DNA from 2 places in the Streptomyces sp. NPDC033229 genome. Region 2 is predicted to be linked to the other one. Evidence: riboswitches for the same ligand, from Rfam matches in the RefSeq annotation. Region 2 holds a riboswitch; the other holds the start of a gene.
What was found. Region 2 has a riboswitch for glycine ahead of gcvP (aminomethyl-transferring glycine dehydrogenase). Riboswitches for the same ligand answer to the same signal wherever they lie in the genome.
Positions count from the first base shown of each region.

Region 1: another riboswitch for glycine. It lies ahead of gcvT (glycine cleavage system aminomethyltransferase GcvT); the one in region 2 lies ahead of gcvP (aminomethyl-transferring glycine dehydrogenase).

Region 1 covers NZ_JBVIQR010000038.1:11,950-17,260, reverse strand. The annotation lists gene glyA (serine hydroxymethyltransferase) at 1-597, opposite strand, end outside; gene gcvH (glycine cleavage system protein GcvH) at 645-1,019, opposite strand; gene gcvT (glycine cleavage system aminomethyltransferase GcvT) at 1,097-2,212, opposite strand; glycine riboswitch at 2,389-2,485, opposite strand; gene ACZ53N_RS28035 (AAA family ATPase) at 2,631-3,326, shown strand; gene ACZ53N_RS28030 (hypothetical protein) at 3,355-3,873, opposite strand; gene ACZ53N_RS28025 (enhanced serine sensitivity protein SseB C-terminal domain-containing protein) at 4,393-5,097, shown strand; gene ACZ53N_RS28020 (enhanced serine sensitivity protein SseB C-terminal domain-containing protein) at 5,242-5,311, shown strand, end outside.
Region 2 covers NZ_JBVIQR010000020.1:123,564-128,874, reverse strand. The annotation lists gene ACZ53N_RS19380 (MerR family transcriptional regulator) at 1-154, shown strand, start outside; gene ACZ53N_RS19375 (DNA polymerase IV) at 247-1,743, shown strand; gene ACZ53N_RS19370 (PRC-barrel domain-containing protein) at 1,713-2,090, opposite strand; glycine riboswitch at 2,261-2,368, shown strand; gene gcvP (aminomethyl-transferring glycine dehydrogenase) at 2,559-5,311, shown strand, end outside.

The DNA.
Region 1 (5,311 bases), on a different contig from region 2:
CATCAGGTACGCGCCGACCTCGTCCGCGATCCGACGGAAGGCCGCGAAGTCCAGCTGGCGCGGGTACGCGGACCAGCCGGCGACGATCAGCTTCGGGCGGTGCTCCTTGGCGAGGCGCTCGACCTCCTCCATGTCGACCAGGTTGGTCTGCTCGTCGACGTGGTAGGCGACCACGTTGTAGAGCTTGCCGGAGAAGTTGATCTTCATGCCGTGGGTCAGGTGCCCGCCGTGGGCGAGGTTCAGACCCAGGATCGTGTCGCCGGGCTTGATCAGGGCGAACATCGCCGCGGCGTTGGCCTGCGCGCCGGAGTGCGGCTGCACATTGGCGGCCTCGGCGCCGAAGAGCGCCTTGATCCGGTCGATCGCGATCTGCTCGACGACGTCCACGTGCTCGCAGCCGCCGTAGTAGCGGCGGCCCGGGTAGCCCTCGGCGTACTTGTTGGTGAGGACCGAGCCCTGCGCCTCCATGACCGCGACCGGAGCGAAGTTCTCCGAGGCGATCATCTCGAGGGTGGACTGCTGGCGGTGGAGTTCGGCGTCGACAGCGGCGGCGACGTCGGGGTCGAGCTCATGGAGGGAGCTGTTCAGAAGCGACATGAGTTCTTCCTGGACTTCCTGGGGTGGGGCGGAGGCGGGGTACGGGCTCAGCCGGCGAAGGCGGTGTACTCGTCGGCGGACATCAGGTCCGCCGGCTCGTCCGTGATCTTCACCTTGAACAGCCAGCCGCCCTCGAAGGGGGCGGAGTTCACCAGCGCGGGGTCGTCCACGACGTCCTGGTTGGCCGCCACGACCTCGCCGGTCACCGGGGAGTACAGGTCGCTGACCGACTTGGTCGACTCCAGCTCGCCACAGGACTCACCGGCGGTGACGGTGTCGCCGACCTCGGGGAGCTGGGCGAAGACGACATCACCGAGCGCGTTGGCCGCGAACTCGGTGATCCCGACCGTCGCCACGCCGTCCTCGACGGCCGACAGCCACTCGTGCTCCTTGCTGTAACGCAGCTGCTGGGGGTTGCTCATGGCTTGATTCTCCTGGATGCGCGTTGATGCTCTTGCAACGGGTCTTGACAGGTGGGACGGGAGTTGATCGAGAAGGGTCAGCGCTGACGCTTGTAGAACGGCAGGGCGACGACCTCGTACGGCTCGTGGGTGCCGCGGATGTCCACAGCTACACCCTTCGTGCCCGGCTCGGCGTGCGCCGCGTCGACGTAGGCGATGGCGATCGGCTTCGCGAGCGTGGGGGAGGGGGCGCCGGAGGTGACCTCGCCGACGACCTGGCCGTCGGCGACGACCTGGAACCCGGCGCGCGGCACCCGGCGGCCCTCGGCGATCAGGCCGACCAGCTTGCGGGGCGCCTTCGCCGCGGCGCGCTCGGCGGCGGCGGTGAGGGCCTCGCGGCCGACGAAGTCGCCCTCCTTGTCGAACTTCACGACCCGGCCCAGGCCCGCGTCGAAGGGCGTCGTGGCGGTGGTCAGCTCGTGCCCGTACAGCGGCATGCCGGCCTCCAGGCGCAGCGTGTCGCGGCAGGAGAGGCCGCACGGCACGAGACCGGCGTCCGCGCCCGCGTCGGTGAGCGCCTGCCACAGCCGCTCGGCGTCGGCCGGGGCGACGAACAGCTCGAAGCCGTCCTCGCCGGTGTAACCCGTACGGGCGATCAGTGCGGGCACGCCCGCCACCGTGCCCGGCAGGCCCGCGTAGTACTTGAGGCCGTCGAGGTCGGCGTCGGTGAGGGACTTCAGGATGCCGGGGGACTCGGGGCCCTGGATCGCGAGCAGCGCGTAGTTCTCGCGGTCGTCGCGGACGGCCGTCTCGAAGCCCGCGGCGCGCTCGGTCAGCGCGTCCAGCACGACCTGCGCGTTCGAGGCGTTGGCGACGACCATGAACTCCTCGTCGGCCAGGCGGTAGACGATCAGGTCGTCCAGGATGCCGCCCGCGGTGTCACAGATCATGGTGTAGCGGGCCCGGCCGACGGCCAGCGCGGACAGATTGCCCACGAGCGCGAAGTCCAGCGCCCGGCCCGCCTGCGGGCCGGTGAGGGTGATCTCGCCCATGTGCGACAGGTCGAAGAGACCGGCACGGGTCCGCACGGCGACGTGCTCGTCGCGCTCGCTCCCGTAGCGCAGGGGCATGTCCCACCCCGCGAAGTCGGTCATCGTCGCGCCGAGCGCGCGGTGGAGCGCGTCGAGGGCGGTGCGGCGGGGGGCTTCGGTCATGGTTCAGGCTCCCAGGCGTGGTCGCGAGACTCGCGGAAGGCTCGCGAAAGAGGGGTCACGGCCTCCCCATCTGTCATCGGAACCTGAGAGGTTCACCGAGAGCCTCGAAACGAGCGAGTCCCCGGCTTGCACCTTGGGTGGAGGTCGCCCGGGGGCGCCTCGCTTTTCAGATCTGCCTCACCCGCGCGGTACGGGGCCTGAGAGATTCAAGGGAGGAACTTGCTCCTTCGGCGCCCAGCACACATAGTGCTGGGACTCTCCCGCGCGGATTCGAGCGGCCGGTATGCAGTTGGCGCGCACATCATTGCACGTACAGGCGTGCGACGGACGGCCCGAGACCCCCTGACTTGGATTACCTTTCCTTTACGTTCGGTGGGTAGGGGCTCAAGGGGCCGGACAGGGAGGCCAGTGGAGGGGGATCACGGTGCGGGCGCGGGGTACGGACGCGAGGGGGGCGGGATCCGTGCCGCCTGGGCCACGGAAGGCACAGGGGGCGCAGGGGGAACAGCGAAACGTAGGGCCGACGGGTGTGCGCGATCTACGCGGCGCCGCTGCCCCCGGGGCACTGCGCTATCCGGCCGGGGACCTGCTCGTCGTCTCCGGACTGCCCGGAAGCGGCAAGTCGACACTGATCCGACGCTCCGTGGCCGCCCTCGACAGCCGGGACGCGGTGGTCTGGTGCGTCGACTCGCAGGACGCCCGCGACCGGCTGGAGCGCCGCACTCCGCCCTGGCTGCCCTACGGGGTCTACCGCCCGCTCGTGCGGATCGCCCACTACGCCGGGTTGCGCCGGGCCCTGCGCGCGGACGCGAGCGCGGTCGTGCACGACTGCGGGCAGCGCGGCTGGGTCCGCCGCTGGCTCGTCCGGGACGCGCGGCGCCGCGGCAGCTCGGTCCATCTGCTGGTGCTGGCCGTGGACCCGGCCACCGCCCTCGCCGGTCAGGCGGCACGCGGCCGAACCGTCTCCGCGTACGCCTTCGGGCAGCACCGCCGGGCGATGGCCCGACTGGTCGCGGACACCGCCGCCGGTCGACTGCCGGACGGGTGTGTGTCCGCGACGCTGCTCGACCGCGCCGCCGCCCGGGCGCTCGAGGGCATCGTCTTCGACGGCTGACCCGGCTGACCCGGGCTGAGCGCAACTTCTAGACGCCCGGCAGCGCGCCTGTCGCGAGCTTCGGCACCGCCGTGAGAAGGGCCTGGAGATCCGCGACGACCTTGCCGATGCCCGCCGTCACCTTCGGCACGTCCACGGCCACCACCGCCGCGAGCAGGTCGGTGAGGTCCTTGGTCAGCTTCGCCAGGGCGTCCTGGATGTCCTTGACGGCGTCCGCCGGCAGACCGCCGGGGACGGCCGCTCTGGCCTTCACGGTCTTCAGGAGCTCGTCGGCCGCCGCCTGATACCGCTGGCGCAGATCGGCGAGCACGGCTTGGTCCGGGGTCTTGGCCTGCGCCTCGGCCGCGATCTTCGCGGCCAGGGAGAGCAGCTCGCCCAGATTGGCCACGGTCTCCAGCTGCTGTGTCGTGGCCGCCTTCGGGTCCGGGGCCGCGGCGGTGGGGGCCGGTTCCGGTGCGGCGGCGAGGGCGGGGCCGGCGACGCCCGCGACGAGGGAGCCGCAGGCGACGACGGCTATGGCGGTGGAGACGAGCTTGTTGACGCGCATGCGGGGTGTGTCCCTTCAGTTCGGTGAGGCTGCCGGGGAGCTGTTCGCTCACCGTGTGCCGGGCCGGTAGCCCTGCGCAACTCATCACCTACCGTGAGTGGTGGCCCTTGTGGGCCGCTCCAGCGCCGTGACCTGCGCCTTCGTGGGATCGAGCGGGAGCCTGCCGTCGAAGGGCCGCACGCCGCCGAAAGAGTGCGCGCGTCCGGACCGCCGGGGCTCGTGCCCTATATCGGTACGGACGTCGCCACCCGCGCCGAACGCCCGGATCGGCACCGAATTCGGCGGCCGACGAGAGCGGCGGGGCCCTGAGCCGCTAGGGTTCGGATGCGGCTTTGTCGATACGGTGGTTGGACGGCGTTGGGCGAGTTGGACGAGATGAGCATCCCCGAGCAGTACGGCTGGACCCCCGCTCAGGGCGGTGTCCCTCACGGCGGTGTCCCCCACGACGTTCTCGCCGGCGGCCCCGGCGCTCCGGGCGCCCCCGCCCTCCCCCAAGGGTGGCCCGCCAACGAACTCGAAATGGTGCTCGCCGGCTCCCTCGGCGACCCCGCCGCCGGTTCGGCGATCGTCGAGGCGCTCGGCCGCAGCCACCTGTGGATACCGCTACCGAACGGCGGCGGCCCCGACAGCCCCGACCTCGATGTCCCCACACTCGAACTCGACGGCGCGGCGTTCGTGCCCGTGTTCAGCTCAGAGGCGCAGTTCCGGAGCGTCGTCGGCGACCACATGTCCTTCACCGTGGCGCCCGCCGTGGAGTTCGCCCGCGGGCTGCCCCCGCAGGTGGGCATCGTGGTCAACCCCGAGGGCGCGGTCGGCGTTCCGCTGCCGCCGGCCGCCGTGGCCGAGCTGTGCCGGGCCGGGCGCAGCGCTTTGGACGGTGACGCGACCGGCGGCCGGGTCAGGCTCTTCGAGCCCGACTGGCAGGACGAGCCCACCGCCTTCCTCGCCGCCGCCGGGCTGGAATTCGCGGCCGCCGCCGTCGTGCGGACCGCGCGCCGCACCCTGGCGAGCGTCGAGGGCGGCGCCCCGGCGCTGTTCGTCGGCGTCGAGCTGGACCTGCCCGACCCCGGGAGCCGCACCGCCGCCCTGGACGCCCTCGGCCGGGCCCTCGGCACCGTGCCGGTGCCCTGGCCCGTACAACTGGTCTTCCTCGACGTCGCGCAGGACCCCGTCGGCGACTGGCTGCGGGAGAGGGTCCGCCCGTTCTACGACCGTGACCTGTGACTCCTCCCGTGCCCGCCGCCGCGGGCTCGTAAGCTGGTTGGATGACGACAGGGGGTGCGCAGTCACGCCCCCCTGCGGTGGAGAGACGGCCGAGAGAAGAGGCGGACCCAGGTGAGCGCGGGCGCGGAGAGCGGCGTGGAGCAGATGCTGCGCCAAGTGGCGCCCGGCAGGTACGACGCCTACGAGGCGCTGCTGCACGCCCTCGCCGAGGGGC
Region 2 (5,311 bases):
CCAGGGCGTCTTCGGGATCGCCGTGGGGGTGGTGTGGCGCGACGTCGAGAGCGCGCTGGCCAAGCTGCACGGCGAGCGCGTCGACACCGGCGAGACGCTCATCGGCCACAACCCGGCGGACGAGCTGGCGAGGCGGCGCAACCGGGTCGGCTGAGCGGCTGGCCGCCCGGCCTTCCGGCAGGCCTATGGAGGATGCTCCGTCGCAGGTCAGTGCGATTGTCAGTGGTGTAGGGCAGCATCGGAGACGTGAGAGCCGCACCGACCATCCTGCACCTGGACATGGACGCGTTCTACGCCGCGGCGGAGCAGGCGGCCAAGCCCAGCCTGCGCGGGAAGCCCGTGGTGGTCGGCGGGATCGGCCCCCGGGGCGTCGTGGCCACCGCGTCGTACGAGGCACGGGCCTTTGGTGTGCACTCGGCGATGGCGACCGCCCAGGCTCGGCGGCTGTGCCCCAATGCCGCCTATCTGGCGCCCCGGTTCACGCTCTACCGCGATGTGAGCGAGGTGGTCATGGGGCTGCTCGGGGAGCTGTCCCCGCTGGTGGAGCCACTGAGCCTGGACGAGGCGTTCGTGGATCTGGAGGCCGGTGGCGTCGAGCCCTCCTCGGCGGTCGTACGGGCGGTGGGGGAGCGGCTGCGGCGGGACATCCGGCAGGCGACGGGGCTCAGCGGTTCGGTGGGGCTCGCCGGCTCCAAGATGCTGGCGAAGATCGCCTCCGAGCAGGCCAAACCCGACGGCCTCGTCGTCATCGAGCCGGGCACCGAGCTGGAGCTGCTGGCCCCGATGTCGGTGCGGGCCATCCCCGGCGTGGGACCGGCCACGGCCGAGACGCTGCGGCGGGCCGGGCTCACGACGGTGGGCGATACGGCCGAGGCGGGCGAGGCGGAGCTGGTGCGGCTGCTGGGCAAGGCACACGGTGCGGGGCTGTACGCCCTGGCGACCGCCCGCGACAACCGTCCCGTGGTGGCCGAGCGGGACGCCAAGTCGGTGTCCGTGGAGGACACCTTCGAGGAGGACCTCACCGACCGGACCCGCGTGGAGCTGGAGCTGGCGCGGCTCGCGGAGCGCTGCGTACAGCGGCTGCGGGCGGCGGGACGGTCCGGGCGCACCGTCGTCATCAAGGTGCGGAGCTATGACTTCTCGACGCTGACGCGCTCGGAGACGCTGCGCGGGCCGACGGACGACCTCGGGGTGGTGCGGGAGGCCGTGCGGCGGCTGCTGGACGGCGTGGACACCACGGCGGGGGTGCGGCTGCTGGGGGTCGGCGTCACCGGGCTCGCCGACTACACCCAGGAGGACCTCTTCGCCCAGGCGGCGGCTACGGCCGAGGCCGCCGCCGACGCGGAAAGACCACCGACCGCCGAGGCGGATGGGGAGCCGGCCCCGGACGAGGCGGCCGGGCGACGGCCGCGGCGCTGGGTGCCCGGGCTGGACATCCGGCACACCGAGTACGGGACCGGTTGGATCCAGGGCAGCGGCGTCGGCCGGGTCACCGTGCGCTTCGAGCAACCCTGGTCCGCACCCGGCCGGGTGCGAACGTTCGCCGTGGACGACCCCGCGCTCGAGCCGGGGGAGCCACTGCCGCTGATCAGAGCCGCGTGGGAGCAGCCGCCGGAGCCGCCGGAACCGGGGGATCCGGCGGCTCTGCCCGGGTCTGCTGAGCCGGAGCCGTCCGAGCAGCCGGAGCCGCCTGTCGGGGCCCGGTCCGACGGTCAGCCGCTGGCCGGTGGCGTGTCCGGCTGAGCGCCGGGCCGAGGGGCGGTCTCGGGGTCCGGCGGGGGGAGGTCGAGCCCGTAGTGGTGGTAGAGCTGCAGTTCCTGTTCGGGGGAGAGGTGGCGGCCGACCCCGAAGTCCGGGGCGTCCTTGATGAGCGCCCGGTCATAGGGGATGCGCAGGGTGTCGTCCTCGACCCGGCTCGGTTCCAGCGGCACGAACGCGTCCCGGCTGAACAGCCCGGTGCGCACCGCCGCCCACTCCGGTTCCCCGGTCGCGTCGTCGAGGTACACCTCGTCCACGGTGCCGATCTTCGCGCCATTGCGGTCGAACGCCTTGCGGCCGATGAGACTCCGCGGATCGATATCGGTCTGCACGGTTCCTCCCGTGGTCGCGCCTGCCCTACGGAACTCCAGCGACCTCCGAGGCCCCCGGGAAAGCACAGAGAAGCACAGAGAAGCCCTGAGAACCACGAAAAGGCACAAAGCGGGAACCGGCCACTCGAGGGATCCGCTTGGACCCGCGCTGGTAGGCTGACAGTGGCTGCAGACCCCACGCGGGAGAGTCCTCCGAGATCCTTTGACGGGTTCGACGGGGGCGCCGAAGGAGCAAATCCTCCCCGGAATCTCTCAGGCACACGTACCGCGCGGACGAGGTCACTCTGGAAAGCAGGGCGGGCCGGGTCGGGTACAGCGCGACGAAGCCCCTCCTCACCGACGGTGAAAGCCGGACCGCCCCGTGCGGCCCGGTGAAGCTCTCAGGTTGAGATGACAGAGGGGGAGGCCGTCCGGGTACCCGCGCCGTGGTACCCCTCGCAGGTCGCAACGACCAGGAGGCCTCCGCAGATGACAGCCCACCGCATCTCCCTTTCCGACCTGGAGCGTGGCACGCCGTTCGAGCACCGCCACGTGGGGCCCGACAGCGCGGCCCAGGCGAAGATGCTCGCCCAGGTAGGCTTCGGCTCGCTCGACGAGCTCACCGCCGCCGCCGTACCGGCCGTGATCAAGAGCACCGAGGCGCTCCGGCTGCCCGACGCCCGCAGCGAGGCCGAGGTCCTCGCCGAGCTGCGCACGCTCGCGGACCGCAACGAGGTCCTCGCCCCGATGATCGGGCTCGGATACCACGGCACCTTCACCCCGCCGGTGATCCTGCGCAACGTCATGGAGAACCCCGCCTGGTACACGGCCTACACGCCGTACCAGCCGGAGATCTCCCAGGGCCGGCTGGAGGCGCTCCTCAACTTCCAGACCGTCGTCGCCGACCTGACCGGGCTGCCCACCTCCGGCGCCTCCCTGCTCGACGAGGGCACCGCCGCGGCCGAGGCCATGTCGCTGTCCCGGCGCGTGGGCAAGGTCAAGGACGGCGTCTTCCTCATCGACGCCGACGCGCTGCCGCAGACCGTCGCGGTGATACGCACGCGCGCCGAACCGACCGGCGTCGAGGTCGTCGTCGCCGACCTCTCCGAGGGCATCCCCGACGACATCGCCGAGCGCGGCGTCTTCGGTGTCCTCCTGCAGTACCCCGGCGCCTCCGGTGCCGTGCGCGACCCGCGCCCGGTCATCGAGCGGGCCCACGAGCTGGGCGCGATCGTCACCGTCGCCGCCGACCTGCTCGCGCTGACCCTGCTCACCTCGCCCGGCGAGCTGGGCGCGGACATCGCGGTCGGCACCACCCAGCGCTTCGGCGTGCCCATGGGCTTCGGCGGTCCGCACGCCGGATTCATGGCCGTGCGCGAGAAGTTCGCCCGCAGCCTGCCCGGCCGTCTCGTCGGCGTCTCCGTGGACGCGGACGGCAACAAGGCCTACCGCCTGGCCCTGCAGACCCGCGAGCAGCACATCCGCCGCGAGAAGGCCACCAGCAACATCTGTACCGCCCAGGTCCTGCTCGCCGTCATGGCCGGGATGTACGCGGTCTACCACGGCCCGGACGGTCTCGCCGGCATCGCGCGGCGTACGCACCGCTACGCCACGCTGCTCGCCGAGGGCCTGCGCGCCGGCGGGGTCGAGGTCGTGCACGGCGCGTACTTCGACACCCTCACCGCGCGGGTGCCCGGCCGGGCGGCCGAGGTCGTCGCCGCCGCCCGCGCGCGGGGCGTCAACCTGCGCCTGGTCGACGCCGACCAGGTCGGCATCGCCTGTGACGAGACCACCACGCGCGTCCAGGTGGCGTCGGTGTGGTCCGCCTTCGAGGTGGACGCCGACATCGAGGCGCTCGACGCCCATGTCGCGGAGGCGCTCCCCGAGGGGCTGCTGCGCACCGACGACTACCTCACCCACCCGGTCTTCCACCAGCACCGTTCCGAGACCGCGATGCTGCGCTACCTGCGCCGGCTCGCCGACCGGGACTACGCCCTGGACCGCGGCATGATCCCGCTCGGCTCGTGCACCATGAAGCTCAACGCGACCACCGAGATGGAGCCGGTCACCTGGCCCGAGTTCGGTGCGCTGCACCCCTTCGCGCCGGTCGAGCAGGCGGGCGGCTATCTCACGCTCATCACCGAGCTCGAGGAGCGGCTCGCGGAGGTCACCGGCTACGACAAGGTGTCCATCCAGCCGAACGCGGGCTCGCAGGGTGAGCTCGCGGGTCTGCTGGCCGTGCGGGCGTACCACCGTGCCAACGGTGACGAGGGGCGCACCGTCTGCCTGATCCCGTCCTCCGCCCACGGCACCAACGCCGCGAGCGCCGTGATGGCCGGAATGAAGGTCGTCGTCGTCAAGACCGCCGACGACGGCGAGGTCGACGTCGAGGACCTGCGGGCCAAGATCGAGCAGTATCGCGACGAGCTGTCCGTGCTGATGATCACCTACCCGTCGACGCACGGTGTCTTCGAGGAGCACGTCGCCGACATCTGCGCGGAGGTCCACGCGGCGGGCGGGCAGGTGTACGTCGACGGCGCGAACCTCAACGCCCTGGTCGGGGTGGCCAAGCCGGGCGAGTTCGGCGGCGACGTCTCGCACCTGAACCTGCACAAGACGTTCTGCATTCCGCACGGCGGCGGTGGCCCGGGCGTCGGTCCGGTCGCCGTCCGCGCCCATCTCGCCCCCTACCTGCCCAACCACCCGCTGCAGCCCACCGCGGGCCCGGCGACCGGCGTCGGTCCGATCTCGGCGGCCCCCTGGGGCTCCGCCGGCATCCTGCCGATCTCCTGGGCGTACGTCCGGCTGATGGGCGGCGAGGGCCTCAAGCGCGCCACGCAGGTCGCGGTGCTCGGCGCCAACTACATCGCCAAGCGCCTGGAGCCGCACTTCCCGGTGCTCTACACCGGTCCGAACGGCCTGGTCGCGCACGAGTGCATCGTCGATCTGCGGCCGCTGACCAAGGCGACCGGCGTCAGCGTCGACGATGTCGCCAAGCGCCTGATCGACTACGGCTTCCACGCGCCGACGATGTCCTTCCCCGTGGCCGGCACCCTGATGATCGAGCCCACGGAGAGCGAGGACCTTGCCGAGCTGGATCGTTTCTGCGAGGCGATGATCGCGATCCGTGCCGAGATCGAGAAGGTCGGCTCGGGCGAGTGGGACAAGGACGACAACCCGCTGCGGAACGCCCCGCACACCGCCGCCTCCGTGGCCGGCGCCTGGGAGCACTCCTACAGCCG